2 regions of the Candidatus Pantoea symbiotica genome follow, and region 1 is predicted to be linked to the other one. Evidence: predicted binding sites of a transcription regulator. Region 1 holds the regulator's gene; the other holds the start of a gene.
What was found. Region 1 encodes PurR, which represses purine synthesis genes. Its sites were predicted from a motif close to CANGCAAACGTTTGCNTG; they were not measured.
Positions count from the first base shown of each region.

Region 1 (7,576 bases):
CGTAATGCTCTTTACCCACAATCCAGGCGCGTTTTTTTGATTGCAAATTAGTGAGACGCGCGGCGGCGATGCGCAACGTATCTTTAAAATGCCGGGGTAATTGTTTATCCAGATGGTGTTTTAAAACGCGATGGAAGAACATATCTAGCTGTTCGCACTCCCACCAACCATCCATGTAACTTTCACCTAATCCGAGCGATCCTTCCTCAAGAACGCGTTTAAAAAAATCTGGATGCTTTACCTGAATATCCCAGGGACGAGTGCCATTAACTGCAATATCAGCCCGCTCTAGCAGTTCATTGACGATCCGATACCAGTGGTTTTCTTCAAGGCTCACTTCTTCTATAACAGATGAACTCATAGCTTCTCCATCACCTTCCGATCTGAACCTGAGAAAAAGAATAGCCAATTTCCCAAGACCTGTGAGAGAACTCACGGAAAATCCGTGCGCCAGAAATCCGACGTTGTACGACGTAGTACAGAGGTATGAATTTGAGCAGAAAAGTGGGTCGCCGCACCGGATAATGTGCAGACGCCATCCCGCGACAGTGTCGCTAAAGGTATTACATTTATATTATTGATTTAATACAGAATTACTGACCCACAGAGTATATGCTCACGTGGGTCAATATTCAACGGGTTATCGTTAGTTTGCTAACGAAAATCATTGAGTCAGAGATTATCTTCGCAGGGACGGGAAGTGTGGGCAATATCACTTTGTGCGTTTAGCGATCGCTGGCAGACAAAGCCCGCCCACGCCAGTACCACGGTGGCGACCATCACTAACGTGGTGTTGAACAACGCCTGTTCAAGGCCGGCGGAGACCAGCAGGCTGGCAACAAAGCATAATCCTAACTGGAATAAGTTCTGTAATCCTGCGGCTTTACCGGTGGCGTGCGGGAAGGGCGCTAATGCGCTAGCAACCACAATCGGATAGATCGCACCATTGGCCAGCGCCATGCCGCAGAAGGGCATCAACAATACAAACAGCGGCGCTGAGGGCATCAGGGCGATGACAAACAAACTCAGGATGCTCAGGCTATACAACACCAGCAACCACGGCAGCAGTTGCGCGCCCTGATAACGATTTAACAGCGTGCGGCAGCCAAAGCCACCAATCAGAAATGCAATGGTCTGCGGAATATAGCTCAGGCCAATATCGCCCGGCGTCAGGCCAGCAGCGGCGAGAATGAAAGGTGATCCCGTCAGCCAGGCGAAAAAGCTCGCCGAACACGCCGAGTAGATCAAGACGTTACCGCTGTAAACGCGGGTGCCCAGCAAGGTCAACCATCCAGGTTGTTTGCCTGCCGCAACTTTCTCGCGCTTAGGCGAGGTTAACTGCAGCGTACCGATCAGCAACACCACGGCAACCAGCGTCAATGTGATAAAGATGCTGCGCCAGTGGAAGTGGCCGATAAGCCAGGCGCCGAGCAGCGGTGCCAGCGCCGGAGACAGCGCAACCAGCGGCATAATTGTCGCAAACACTTTATTGGCTTTGGCTTTTGGATAGTGATCCACCACCAGCGCCTGCCAGCTCACGGCAGCAGCACACACGCCAATCGCCTGCACAAAACGCAGCGCCAGCATCAGGCGGACATCGGTCACCCAAAGCATCCCCAGACAACCAAGGGCGAAGATGGCTAAACCGGCCAGCAAAATTGGTTTACGCCCGTAACGATCTGACAGCGGCCCCCAAAATACCTGGGCACAGGCGAAACCGCCGAGAAACAGACTCAGGCTGGCGCTAATGGTGCCAGGTGCGCTAGCGAAATCACGCTGCATATCGCCAAAGGCAGGTAAATACATATCCGTGGCAAGAAAGCCGAGCATGCTGAGCACGGCAAGATAAGGCATAAATGCTTTAGACGACAACATGTTGATTCTCTTTTGGGCAGGTTGAACGCCGGGGAGTGTAAAAGGATGCAACGCGCTTTGTGAAACGCTAATATTTGCATAGTGCTGTTAAATTTTTTGAAGGCAAAATTATGTGGTCAGAATATGCGCTTGAAGTGGTGGATGCGGTGGCGCGCACTGGGAGTTTTAGTGCGGCAGCGCAGGAGCTGCATCGTGTGCCTTCTGCCGTCAGCTATACCGTACGACAGCTGGAAACCTGGCTGGCAGTGCCGCTGTTTGAGCGTCAGCACCGCGAAGTGGTGATGACACCCGCGGGCGAGCATTTTGTGCGTGAAGGGCGATCTGTTATCAAAAAAATGCTGGCAACCCGTCGACAGTGTCAGCAACTGGCAAATGGCTGGCGTGGGGAGCTAAGTATCGCGGTTGACTGCATTGTTAAACCGCAGCGCACGCGGCAGTTAGTGAAGGATTTCTATCGCCATTTTCCCGATATGGAGCTGATTATCAGCTACGAAGTGTTCAACGGCGTATGGGATGCATTGGCTGATGGCCGGGTTGATGTGGCTATTGGCGCAACCCAGGCGATTCCGGTGGGCGGACGTTTTGCCTTTCAGGATATGGGCGCACTGAACTGGCGTTGTGTAGTGAGTCCCGATCATCCACTGGTTAACAGCAGGGAGCTGGATGATGAAACATTGCGGGCATGGCCATCGCTGGTGCTGGAAGATACCTCGCGTGCGTTGCCGCGCCGTATGACATGGACGCTGGATAATCAGCGACGTCTGGTGGTACCAGAATGGGAAACCGGAATGGATTGTTTGCTGGCAGGATTGTGCGTTGGAATGGTGCCGGGCCATCTGGCACGTCCGCTGCTGGATAGCCATAAACTGGTCGAACTGGCACTGCCGCAGGCCTTTCCGGACAGTCCGTGCTGCGTCAGCTGGTCAGAACAGCGCGCGTCACCGGCGCTGGAGTGGTTACTGGCTTATCTCGGGGATGCCGAAACGCTGAACCACGAATGGCTCAGCGAAGTGTCTGCTTAGCGGCGATAGTCGCGGAACGGACCGTACGCCACCGAACGGCGCTCAATCAGCGTTGGCTGAACCTCAATGGTTTGCGGATCTTCACGCTTGCTGGTGATGCGATCCAGTAGCATTTCCAGCGCTTTTTCACCCAGTTCGGCTTTTGGCTGATGCACGGTGGTCAGCGCTGGCGTGAAATAGCGCGCGTTGCGCACGTTATCGTAGCCGATGACCGAGATATCCTGCGGTACGCGCAAGCCCATCTCATCAGCAGCGCAAATCGCGCCCATCGCCATAATATCGCCGCCGCAGAACACCGCCGTTGGGCGCTGTTTCTGATTTAAAATCTGCTGCATCGCCTGATAGCCCGATTCAGGCTCAAAGTCGCCCTGAACTACCCATTCAGGACGCACCGTAATGTCCGCTTCGTTCATTGCCTGCAGGAAGCCAGCGTGACGGCCGCCGCCGGTGTTGCGCTCCATCTGGCCGGGAATGGCACCGATATCGCGATGACCGCGTTCAATCAGATAACGCCCGGCGAGATAGCCGCCCTGAAACGCATTGTCCTGCACGGTATCGGTGAAGTCACCGCGCGATGCACCCCAATCCATCACCACCATGGGAATGTTGCGGTTCTCTTCCAGCATCTGTAGCAAATCGTCTGGATACTCAGAACACATCACCAGCAAGCCATCGACGCGCTTTTGCGCCATCATTGACAGGTAAGCACGTTGCTTTTGCAGATCGTTATGCGCGTTGCCGAGAATCAGCGTGTAGCCGCGTTCGAAACAACGGTTCTCCACCGCTTCGATAATTTCAGCGAAATAGGGCGCTTCGCTGGAGGTCGCCAGCAAACCTAAGGTTTTGGTGTGATTAACTTTGAGACTACGCGCCACGGCACTGGGCGAGTAGTGTAATTCTTTGATCGCTTCCCATACGGCGTTACGCGTCTCTTCCGCAACGAAACGCGTTTTGTTGATGACATGCGAAACCGTGGTGGTTGAGACACCCGCGCGTTTTGCGACATCTTTAATTGTTGCCATGAAAATGGTACTCCTGGGCTTATCGCAACTTACTGATAAGTATATTGTTAAACGTTTGCGTCTGCTAATGCTTTTATAGCCCAAAAAGCAGGCGAAATGGTGTGTTTTAGCAGGCGAAATCACTTCATCACGCTGTAAATACAGCATGCGCAAAATCTGTTGCGCAACGAAAGGCGGCGATTCTAGCAAGCTGGCGCGGATAACACGAGATTTTTGCCCATTGCTGTGCGAAAATCGCTTTAACCCTAATAATTGTGTGACTAAGGAGTTGTAATGAATACCGACCTGAAGCTGGCGCTAATGACCACTGTTGGCGCACTGTTGATGATTATCGCCTTCAGCTTTACCGCGATCATGCATTAACAAAAAAGCCGGAGCTGAGAACAGCATCCGGCTTTTTTATGATTGTTGCGCAACAGCTAGCGAATAGTTTTTGGCGTCATCATACGACGCGCGCCCACATAGTGTTTTTGCCAGTAATCCTCACCCAATACGCTAATCTGAATATCTTTGCCGGTACGCGGCGACTGAATGAATTTCCCGTTGCCGAGATACACGCCAACATGATCGGCAGTGCCGCGATTATTGATGCGGAAGAACACCAGATCACCTTTCTCCAGCATTTCACGCTTAATCGGTGCCGCATCGCGCAGGTGATACATCTCATTGGCGGTGCGCGGGAATTTGAATTTCACCAGATCTTTATAGGCGTACCACACTAAGCCGCTGCAGTCGAAACCGGTGTGTGGCGAAGTGCCGCCCCACTGATAAGGTTTGCCGAGTTGGCCCATTAATTTGGTCATCGCCGTTTCACGCGCCTTTTGATAACGCTGGCGGTGCGCCTTACTCATTTTGATGCCGGTCAGCGCTAATGCTTCATCATCGACGGCGATCTCAGGTGTTTTCTTCGCTAAACGTTGATGACCGTATTTCTTAGCAGAGAGTTTCAGCGGGGATTTTTTGCTGGTGGTTTTATGCAGCGCAGTTTCTGTTTTGGTCTGTTTTTTGAGTTTGAATTTTTGAACAGCAGTCAGGCGCGATTTTTTGGTGGTGGTTTTCACCGGGCGTCGTTTGCGGCGCTCGTCTTCACGTGCGCTCTTTTTCTCTGCTTTAAGCGAACTGGCATTAACGGGCGCATGCGGAGATGCAGCAGCCACATTAAAAAACAGTTGGGCGAAAGCCAGTATGAAAAGCGTTATTAGTAGACGCATAATCCGGTTACAGGTTAAGCAGGCTGAATGAAAGCAGACTGCGTTAAAGTGAGAGAAATCTGATCAAGCGATCAGCGCCGAGGCAATTCTAATCCACTTTTTTTCCAAAAGGTAAGGCCTTTTTCCATTAATATGTTACCAGATTGATTCTGTAGCAAAAATGAGCTATTTCAGCTGGTTAACGCAGCGAAACTATTGCTAATTATTAATTTATTAATGCCAATTAATGATATGAAAATGTTATTTGTCATGCGTTAACTTAACAAACATGGCGATTAGCCAGTGCAAACGCAAAATCCCGTTTTCAGTCCGGGAGCGAAATCGCTACAATAAACAAACACGAAGTAGAAGATTAAGGAAGGCAATAATGAGTACTGTTGAAAAAATTCAGCGTCAGATCGCAGAAAACCCGATTCTGCTGTACATGAAAGGTTCTCCAAAGCTGCCAAGCTGCGGTTTCTCGGCGCAAGCCGTGCAGGCGCTTTCTGCGTGTGGCGAGCGTTTCGCATACGTGGACATTCTGCAGAACCCGGACATTCGCGCTGAAATGCCAAAATACGCTAACTGGCCAACCTTCCCGCAGCTGTGGGTCGATGGTGAACTGGTCGGCGGCTGCGACATCATCGTTGAGATGTTCCAGCGCGGTGAACTTCAGCCACTGCTGAAAGAGACCGCTGAGAAGTATAAAGAAGCGGAATAATGCAGAAGGCCGACAAATGTCGGCCTTTTCTTTGCTTACTCGACAGACGCGTCGTCTGCGGGTTCTTCACTGAAAGCCAGCGGCCAGCCGCCCAGGCGTTTCCAGCGGTTCACCAACTCACAAAACAGCGTCGCGGTTTGCTCGGTGTCATACAGCGCCGAATGCGCTTGCGTACTATCAAACTCCATTCCCGCCGCTTTACAGGCTTTCGCCAGCACGGTTTGCCCCAGCACTAAACCACTTAACGCTGCGGTATCAAAGGTGGCAAAAGGGTGGAACGGATTGCGCTTCAGGCTGGCGCGCTCTGCGGCCGCCATCACGAAGTTGAGATCGAAAGTGGCATTGTGCGCCACGATAATGGCGCGATTGCAGCCGCTATCTTTGGTGCCTTTGCGCACCATTTTAAAAATCGCATGCAGCGCTTCGTATTCGCTTACCGCACCACGCAGCGGATTGGTGGGATCGATGCCGGTAAACGCCAGCGCCGCAGGATTCAGAATGGCGCCTTCAAACGGTTCCACATGGAAGTGCAGCGTTTCATCGCGGTGCAACCAGCCGTCTTCATCCATTTTCAGCGTTATGGCTGCAATTTCCAGCAGTGCATCGGTTTGTGCATTGAAACCTGCGGTTTCAACGTCGATCACAACAGGATAAAAACCGCGGAAGCGTTGGTGGAGAGCGTTTAAAGCGTTCGATTCAGACATCAGGATCTCATGGCAATAAATAGGGCAGCGCGCATTATGGCAAAAATCGCAGGAGGGTGCAGCAGGAGAGGGAAGTCAGCCTGCAAATAGCAGGCTGACCAGCAACCTTAGTTGCCTAAGCCGTGACCGGCATGTTTGTTTTCAATCAGTTCGATCTTGTAACCGTCTGGATCTTCGACAAACGCAATAATGGTAGAACCGCCTTTTACCGGGCCCGCTTCACGCGTCACGTTGCCGCCCGCGCTGCGAATGCGTTCGCAGGTGTCAGCCACGTTGTCCACGCCCAGCGCGATATGGCCGTAAGCGTTGCCGAGATCGTATTTATCCACGCCCCAGTTGTAAGTCAGCTCAATCACCGCGCCTTCGCTCTCTTCGGTGTAGCCAACGAATGCCAGCGTGTATTTGTACTCGGTGTTTTCGCTCTGACGCAGCACGCGCATGCCGAGCACGCGGGTGTAGAAATCGATAGAACGTTGCAAATCGCCAACGCGTAACATGGTGTGAAGTAAACGCATAACATCCTCTTTTTTAAAACGTCATCAGTGAATGACAAGACAACTAAGTATACACACTGATGAAACAACGCTGCCGCCTATCCGACGCGGCAGCCATTTTCTTACAGGGTTGGATAATCGGTGTAACCTTCCGCGCCGCCGCCGTAGAAGCTCTCAGGACGCTGCGGATTGAGTGGCGCATCTTGCTGCAAACGAGCAACCAGATCCGGGTTAGCGATAAAGTCGCGACCAAACGCCACCGCGTCAATCAGGCCGCGTGCAATCAGATCATCTGCTTTCTCAACGGTGTAAGCACCGGCACCGATAATCACGCCCGGGAACAGCGCACGCACTTTCTCACGGAATGCATCGCTATAAGGCTGTCCGCCTGCCCAGTCTGGCTCAGAAAGGTGCAGATAGGCGATGCCGCGCTTGCCCAACTCGGCGATGTACCACAATGCCGCTTTCTCTTCTTCCGGGCCATTTTCCAGATTCTGGAAGGCACCGATTGGCGAAACGCGGATACCGATACGATTGGCAGACCAGTT
Region 1 covers NZ_JBSZHR010000002.1:1,599,800-1,607,375, forward strand. The annotation lists gene cfa (cyclopropane fatty acyl phospholipid synthase) at 1-361, opposite strand, end outside; gene punC (purine nucleoside transporter PunC) at 673-1,875, opposite strand; gene punR (DNA-binding transcriptional activator PunR) at 1,986-2,897, shown strand; gene purR (HTH-type transcriptional repressor PurR) at 2,894-3,919, opposite strand; gene cydH (cytochrome bd-I oxidase subunit CydH) at 4,193-4,282, shown strand; gene ACXIZX_RS08060 (C40 family peptidase) at 4,339-5,130, opposite strand; gene ACXIZX_RS08065 (Grx4 family monothiol glutaredoxin) at 5,495-5,830, shown strand; gene rnt (ribonuclease T) at 5,866-6,534, opposite strand; gene gloA (lactoylglutathione lyase) at 6,642-7,049, opposite strand; gene nemA (alkene reductase) at 7,151-7,576, opposite strand, start outside.

Region 2 (7,576 bases), 1.5 Mb from region 1:
TCGCTTTATATGGTCACGAGTACACACAGTCAGGAAGTCTCATTACGTTGTTGTCGTTAGCGACCTGCTTTTCGGCGATGGGGACCGTAGCGTATCGCTACATGGTCAAAGAAGGCGGGTTTAATTATCTGTTGAAGAAAATTGTTTGCCTGATGGTGATCAGCTTGCCGCTGTCGTGGTGGCTGATCCAGGGCTACGGCATCATGGGTGCCGCATGGAGCGTTTTCATCTCAGAATTGCTGTCTCTTACCGTAATGAATTACTTCTTCAAAAACGGCGTCATCCAAAAAATCCAGGTTTCCTCACTCAACTACAAAACCTACAAATGAGGTCAGATATGCTCAAGTTGAAAGATGAACTCAGAAGAAGCGTGCAGTACTTCATCAAGAAGATGCCCTGGGCATACCAGGATCGTATCTACTATTTTCATAAGTTCCGCAAACTGCCCAATTTGCGTGAGCCGAAAGTGTTTAACGAGAAGGTGCTGTACCGCAAATTCATCCATGGCGATTATCAGATGTATGGTCGTCTATCGGACAAGTATTCGGTGCGCGAATATATCGCCGAGAAAGTGGGCAGCGAATACCTGATCCCGCTGGTGTACGAGACCAGCGATCCAAGCTCTTTGCACACGCTGCCGAGCTGGAAAAATACCGTCATCAAGCCGAATCACGCCTCTAACATGGTGGAGATTCTGCTGGAAGAGCCGGATGCGCTGAAGAAGCAGCAGATTATTAGCGACTGCCATCGCTGGCTGAAGACCGATTTCGCCAACGAAGCGCGTGAGATTCACTATCGCTACATCAAGCCACGCATTCTGGTGGAGCAGTACATTGGCGATGGTAAATCGGCGCCGATTGATTACAAGTTCCACATGTTCAACAAGCGCGACGGCAGCTTTGAGTATGTGTTGCAGGTGATCTACAACCGCTGCAATCCGCTGTTGTCGATGAACTTTTACGTCAACAACCTCAACGAGGCGTATCACAAAATTCGTGATACCGGCCTGGACGTGACGCCACAAATGGCCTCGTTGCAGCACGCGTTGGCGTTGAGTAAAAAGCTGGCGAGTGATTTCGATTATGTGCGCGTGGATTGGTACATTGATAAAGAGCAGATCTACTTCGGCGAGTTGACCTTTACGCCAGGCGCGGGTTTGGTGACCGGTCTGGATCGCGGGCTCAATCAGATGATGGGTGATATGTGGATTCAGGATCGTCGCGGTACGAAGATACCGGGCATCACGGTGACGGAAGTGACCATTCCGGCCGTATTGAAGAAAATTTAAGTATCACACAGCAAAATAAAAAACCCCGCTTCGGCGGGGTTTTTTATTGGCAGCGATTAAGGCATTGGCCAATCGGTTGGCGTCTGGCTCATCACTTCAATAAAGGCGTTTTTGGAGATTTCCATAAAGTTATGCAGATTCTCCATGCTCAGCGTGATACCGAGCAGGCCAGTGACAAACCAGCAGGACATACCCACGCCAATGCCACCGCACAGCAGCGCCATCACGTGATGACTGTTCTGACGCAGTCGAATTTTCATGGTGCTGGCGAAGAACATCATTACCGCACTCAGGAGTTCCCAGCGCATAACAATCAGACTGGTGGTTAAGGTGGCCATCTGCAAAAACCTCTTAGAATCAGTGATATCCCCGACATTCAATCGACATCACTGGCGGCGAAGAAGGAAGGTCAGGGAAGTCCTTCAGGCCGTCTTACTGAATACAGGAAAGTGTGACTTGGCTCACATTATATCACTCGATTTTAAATTTTGAACAAAATTTATACCTGGTATGGTAGAAAGATTTTTATCGAACTGGAGGGAAAAGCAGGCAGGAAAAGCGAGGTGCGCCCGCAAGGGGCGCGCAGAAAAGGTTAGCTAACCGGGCAGCACTCGCCGGTTGTACGCTGGGCAAAACTGGTCATGTTGTTGTCTGCACAGTCAAAACTGAGCAAGCGCGGACGCTGAATCATCGCCTGACGACGCATAGTGTGACGATAAGCGGTTGGCGTTTGCGAGAACTGACGGCGGAACACGCGCGAAAAGGTCTGCTGCGAGTCATAACCGTATTGCATCGCGATATCGAACACCGGACGCTGAGTTTGACGCAGCGCTTCAGCGGCCAGCGTCAGACGACGTTCGCGAATATAGCCACCCAGCGTTTGTTTCGTGACGGCACGGAACATACGCTGCAGGTGCCATTTTGAGTAACCTGATTTTGCCGCGACTTCATCAATAGACAGCGCTTTATCCAGATTCTGATCGATCCAGTTGGACAGCGAATGAATGATTTCCTGTTGCATCATAGCCTCATCCTTCTGATGTTTTTTGCCTGGTGAGAAATTCGAAGTTTTGCTGGGGTGCGAGTATAATTCCTCAAGTTAACTTGAGGTAAAGGCCCTAAATGAAAAAAGAACGCAATTACCCGAAGCCGGTTTTAACGCCGGGCGAAGTGGCGAAGCGCAGCGGCGTGGCGGTGTCGGCGCTGCACTTCTATGAGACCAAAGGATTGATTTTCAGCTCGCGCAACGGCGGCAATCAACGCCGCTACAGCCGTGACGTGCTGCGTCGCGTGGCCATCATCAAAATTGCGCAACGTATCGGTATTCCGCTGGCGACGGTGAGCGACAGCCTGACGCATGTGCCGGCCAATAAGCGCATGTCGACGCATGAGTGGGACGCGCTGACGCAACACTGGCGCGAGGAGCTGGATAAACGCATCGAAACCCTGACGCGCTTGCGTAACGATCTGGATGGCTGCATTGGCTGCGGCTGTTTATCGATGCGCGATTGTCCGCTACGCAATCCGGGTGACCGCCTGGGCGAGCAAGGTTCGGGCGCGGTGCTACTCGATCCGGAACAAGACGAGCAAAAACGCTGATCGACTATACTTGGCGGAACACTTTTACCGGCAAGGAAACCGTATGATCACCGTTCACCATCTGGAAAACTCCCGCTCGCATCGCGTGTTATGGCTACTGGAAGAGCTCGCGGTGCCTTACCAAATCAAACGCTATCAACGTGAAAACACTCTGCTGGCCCCCGATTCCTTAAAGAAAGTGCATCCGCTAGGGAAATCACCGGTGATTACCGACGGCAATCGCGTGATTGCCGAGTCAGGCGCGATTCTCGAATACCTGCAACTCAAATACGACAGCGAGCATCAGCTGGCGTTGAGTCATGAAGATGAACAGATTCAGGCGCGTTACTGGCTGCATTACGCGGAAGGATCGCTGATGCCGCTGCTGGTAATGAAGCTGGTGTTTGCGCAGTTTGGCAAAAAGCCGGTGCCGTGGCTGCTGCGTCCGGCTGGCATCGCACTGAGTAAAGGGATTCAGAAAGCCTGGCTTAATAAGCAGCTGGCTTTGCACGGCAGCGTGATTGAAGAGCATCTCACGCAGCATCCATTTTTTGCCGGTTCACGTTTTAGCATCGCCGATGTGCAGATGAGCTTCCCGCTGCTGGCGCTGCAGTTGCGGGGTTCACTGCGCGATACGCCCGCCACCGCCCGCTGGCTGGAAACCATGCAGCAGCGCGCTGCCTGGCAACGTGCGATCCAGCAGGGTGGCGCGATTGAGTTGAGCCGCTAAGTTCAGCCAGGTCGCCATGAATGGCGACCCTACGGGACGGATGCCTGAATTTATCCTGTCATGCCCGCGATTAGTAGTTGAAAACCCCATGGCAAACGCCAGATAATCGTTTGCCTTTTTTCCGCGTCCCCTTTTACGGCCTGGAATACGCGGCGACGTAAACGTTTGCCTGGATTTTCATCATAAAAATCCGCCATCAGGGAACAGCAAACGTGCGCCGCGCGGCGACTCACATCACAAAAATATTGAGGAAGAATTATGTCTGGCGAATCGCGCCCGGCCAGTGGAAAACTGGACGCCTGGTTCAATATCTCTGCACGCGGCAGCAGCGTGCGTCAGGAAGTATTGGCGGGTCTGACAACGTTTCTGGCGATGGTGTATTCCGTCATCGTGGTGCCCGGCATGCTGGGCAAAGCGGGCTTCTCGCCAACGGCGGTGTTCGTCGCCACCTGTTTAGTCGCCAGTTTTGGCTCGATTATCATGGGCTTGTGGGCCAACCTGCCAATGGCGATTGGTTGCGCCATCTCACTGACCGCGTTCACCGCTTTCAGCCTGGTGCTTGGCCAGCACATTAGCGTGCCGGTGGCGCTTGGCGCAGTGTTCCTGATGGGCTTACTGTTCACGCTGATTTCGGTCACCGGCATCCGCGCATGGATTCTGCGTAACTTGCCGATGGGCGTGGCGCACGGAACCGGTGTCGGTATCGGCTTGTTCCTGCTACTGATCGCCGCGGACGGTATTGGTTTGGTGGTGAAAAACCCGGCTGCGGGCTTGCCGGTGGCGCTGGGTCAGTTCGCGTCATTTCCGGTGATCATGTCGCTGGTCGGCCTGGCAGCGATTTTCGGTCTGGAAAAACGCCGCGTGCCGGGCGGCATTCTGCTGACCATCATCACCATCTCGATTCTTGGCCTGATTTTCGATCCGGCGGTGACCTATCAAGGTCTGTTCGCTATGCCGAGCCTGAAGGATGCCAACGGGCAATCGGCGATGTTTAGCCTTGATATCATGGGCGCGCTGCAACCTGTGGTGCTGCCGAGCGTGCTGGCGCTGGTGATGACCGCCGTCTTTGATGCCACCGGCACCATTCGCGCGGTAGCGGGGCAGGCGAATCTGCTGGACAAAGAGGGGCAGATCATCAACGGCGGTCGTGCGCTGACCACCGATTCCGTCAGCAGCCTGTTCGCTGGTCTGGTCGGCGCTTCGCCGGCTGCGGTCTACATCGAATCGGCGGCAGGAACGGCGGCGGGCGGGAAAACCGGTCTGACGGCGATTGTGGTGGGTTTGCTGTTCCTGGTGATTCTGTTTATGTCACCGCTGGCCTATCTGGTTCCCGCTTACGCGACGGCACCAGCATTGATGTACGTTGGCCTGCTGATGCTGAGCAACGTGGCAAAAATCGACTTCAACGACTTCGTTGATGCGATGTCCGGCTTGCTGACCGCAGTGTTCATCGTGCTGACCTGCAACATCGTCACTGGCATCATGCTCGGCTTCGCTTCACTGGTGATTGGTCGTTTGTTTGCTGGCGAGTGGCGCAAGCTGAACGTTGGCACCGTGGTGATTGCTGTCGCGCTGGTGGCGTTCTATGCCGGTGGCTGGGCCATCTGACTTTAAAGCGAATAAATTTCGAGATTATTCTCTTTCTGCCCCACGCCGCACATCGGGTTGCCCCGCTGTGCGGCGTTTTGTTTTACACTTTCCCACGCAACAACATCGCTTTAATGAAATTGATTCGCCTAAGGAAAGCATGGAAATCTTCTTTACTATTCTCATCATGACGCTGGTGGTTTCACTCTCCAGCGTGGCGGCACGTATTCTGCCGTTTCAAATTCCCCTGCCGCTGGTACAAATTGCCGCCGGTGCACTGCTCGCATTTCCAGTCTTCGGCCTGCATGTCGATTTTGATCCGGAGCTGTTCCTTGTGCTGTTCATTCCACCGCTGCTGTTCGCGGATGGCTGGAAAACGCCGATTAACGAGTTCCTGCATCACGGTCGCGAAATCATGGGGCTGGCGCTGGTTCTGGTGCTGATCACCGTGGTCGGGATTGGCTACCTGATTTACTGGCTGGTGCCGGGGATTCCGCTGATTCCCGCCTTTGCGCTGGCGGCGGTGCTGTCGCCAACCGATGCCGTGGCGCTGTCCGGCATTGTCGGTGAAGGGCGCATCCCGAAAAAAATCATGTCGATTGTGCAGGGCGAAGCCCTGATGAACGATGCATCGGGTCTGGTATCGCTGAAGTTTGCCGTCGCGGTGGCGATGGGCACCATGGTGTTCACGTGGGGCGGCGCCAGCGTCGAGTTTCTCAAAGTGGCGGTCGGCGGTTTGGTTGCTGGTGTGGCGATATGCTGGCTGTATGGCCGCTCACTGCGTCTGCTGAGCCGCTGGAGCGGTGATGACCCGGCAACACAAACCGTGCTGCTGCTGCTGTTACCGTTCGCCTCGTACCTGATTGCGGAACACCTTGGCGTGTCGGGCATCCTCGCCGCCGTCGCCGCCGGTATGACCATCACGCGTTCTGGCATTATCCGCCAGGCACCGCTGGCGATGCGTCTGCGTGCGAACAGCGTGTGGCAGATGCTGGAGTTCGTGTTCAACGGCATGGTGTTCCTGATGCTCGGCCTGCAACTGCCCGACATCCTTTCCACCTCGATTGCGCAGGCCAACGCCGATCCTAACGTCGAACTGTGGATGCTGTTTACCGACGTTCTGTTGGTGTATGCCGCGCTGATGGTGGTGCGTTTCGGTTGGTTGTGGATCATGAAGCGCACCAGCATGCGCTTGCTGAAGAAGAAGCCGCTGGAGTTTACCAACTACTCGCTGCGTGAGCTGCTGATTGCCTCTTTTGCCGGGGTTCGCGGCGCCATCACGCTGGCTGGTGTGCTGTCGATTCCGCTGTTCCTCAGCAACGGCGATCCGTTCCCAGCGCGCTATGAATTGGTGTTCATCGCCACCGGCGTGATTTTAGTGTCGCTGCTGGTTGGTGTGGTGATCTTGCCGATTCTGCTGCGTGACGTTGAGAGCATCGATAAGGTCGGCCATCGTCGTGAGATTCAGTTTGCGCGTGCTGCGATGGCGGGCGTGGCGATTGAGAGCCTGCATAAAATGGAGCAGCGCCTCGAAACCGACACCGAAGAGAACATCGATCCTGAACTGCTGAAAGAGGTCAGCCTGCGCGTGATTGGTAATCTGCGTCGCCGCGCGGAGGGCAAAAACGATATCGAACAGGCGCAATTTGCCGAAAACCTCGAACGTCGCTTCCGCCTCAATGCGCTGCGTGCCGAGCGTGCCGAGGTTTATCATCTGCGCGCCACGCAGGAGATCTCCAACGAGACGATGCAGAAACTGCTGCACGATCTCGATCTGCTGGAAGCGCTGCTGATAGAGAAAGAGGAATAGCAGCCAGTCACACAAACGTAAGGTCGCCATTCATGGCGGCCTATCTACATAAATGCGCTGCGGCCGTTTTCACACCGACAGCCGCGGCGCACTATCCGGCCAGTGTTCACGACAACACTCAATCCACGCTTCGGCGCTACGCGACAGATAACTGCCTTCCCGCCAAATCAGCCCTAAGCTCCACTGCAACTCCGATTCCAGCGGCAGCCACAGCAGCGATTGTTTATCCAGCCGCTGACAAATGGGCTCCGGCAGAATCGCCAATCCCATGCCCGCCTGCACCATCGCGGCGAGAAAATCCCACTGCGCGCTGCGCAACGCAATAGTCGGCGTCAGGTTCTGGCGTTGGAATGCTTTGCGAATCTGGCGATTCAGCGCGAACTCTTCATTGAGGATCAGTAGCGGATGTTCGGCTAACTCCGCCAAAGCCACTTTACGGTGATTGCGCCATTGTTCAGTGCGCGGCAGCAGAACGCACAGCGGATGGTGCATCAACTCCAGCGTGTTGAGCGGCAGTTCTGACTCAATCGGCAGCGCGGTGAGGGCGATATCGAGCGCGCCACTCAGCACCGCTTGCTGCGCC
Region 2 covers NZ_JBSZHR010000002.1:107,465-115,040, forward strand. The annotation lists gene ACXIZX_RS01155 (oligosaccharide flippase family protein) at 1-329, shown strand, start outside; gene ACXIZX_RS01160 (ATP-grasp fold amidoligase family protein) at 338-1,288, shown strand; gene ACXIZX_RS01165 (YjcB family protein) at 1,345-1,626, opposite strand; gene soxS (superoxide response transcriptional regulator SoxS) at 1,881-2,312, opposite strand; gene soxR (redox-sensitive transcriptional activator SoxR) at 2,411-2,887, shown strand; gene ACXIZX_RS01180 (glutathione S-transferase family protein) at 2,931-3,596, shown strand; gene ACXIZX_RS01185 (NCS2 family permease) at 3,855-5,204, shown strand; gene ACXIZX_RS01190 (Na+/H+ antiporter) at 5,344-6,993, shown strand; gene ACXIZX_RS01195 (LysR family transcriptional regulator) at 7,063-7,576, opposite strand, start outside.
Region 2: a site for PurR is predicted at 3,751-3,768, ahead of ACXIZX_RS01185 (NCS2 family permease). Genes of this name have one in related genera too.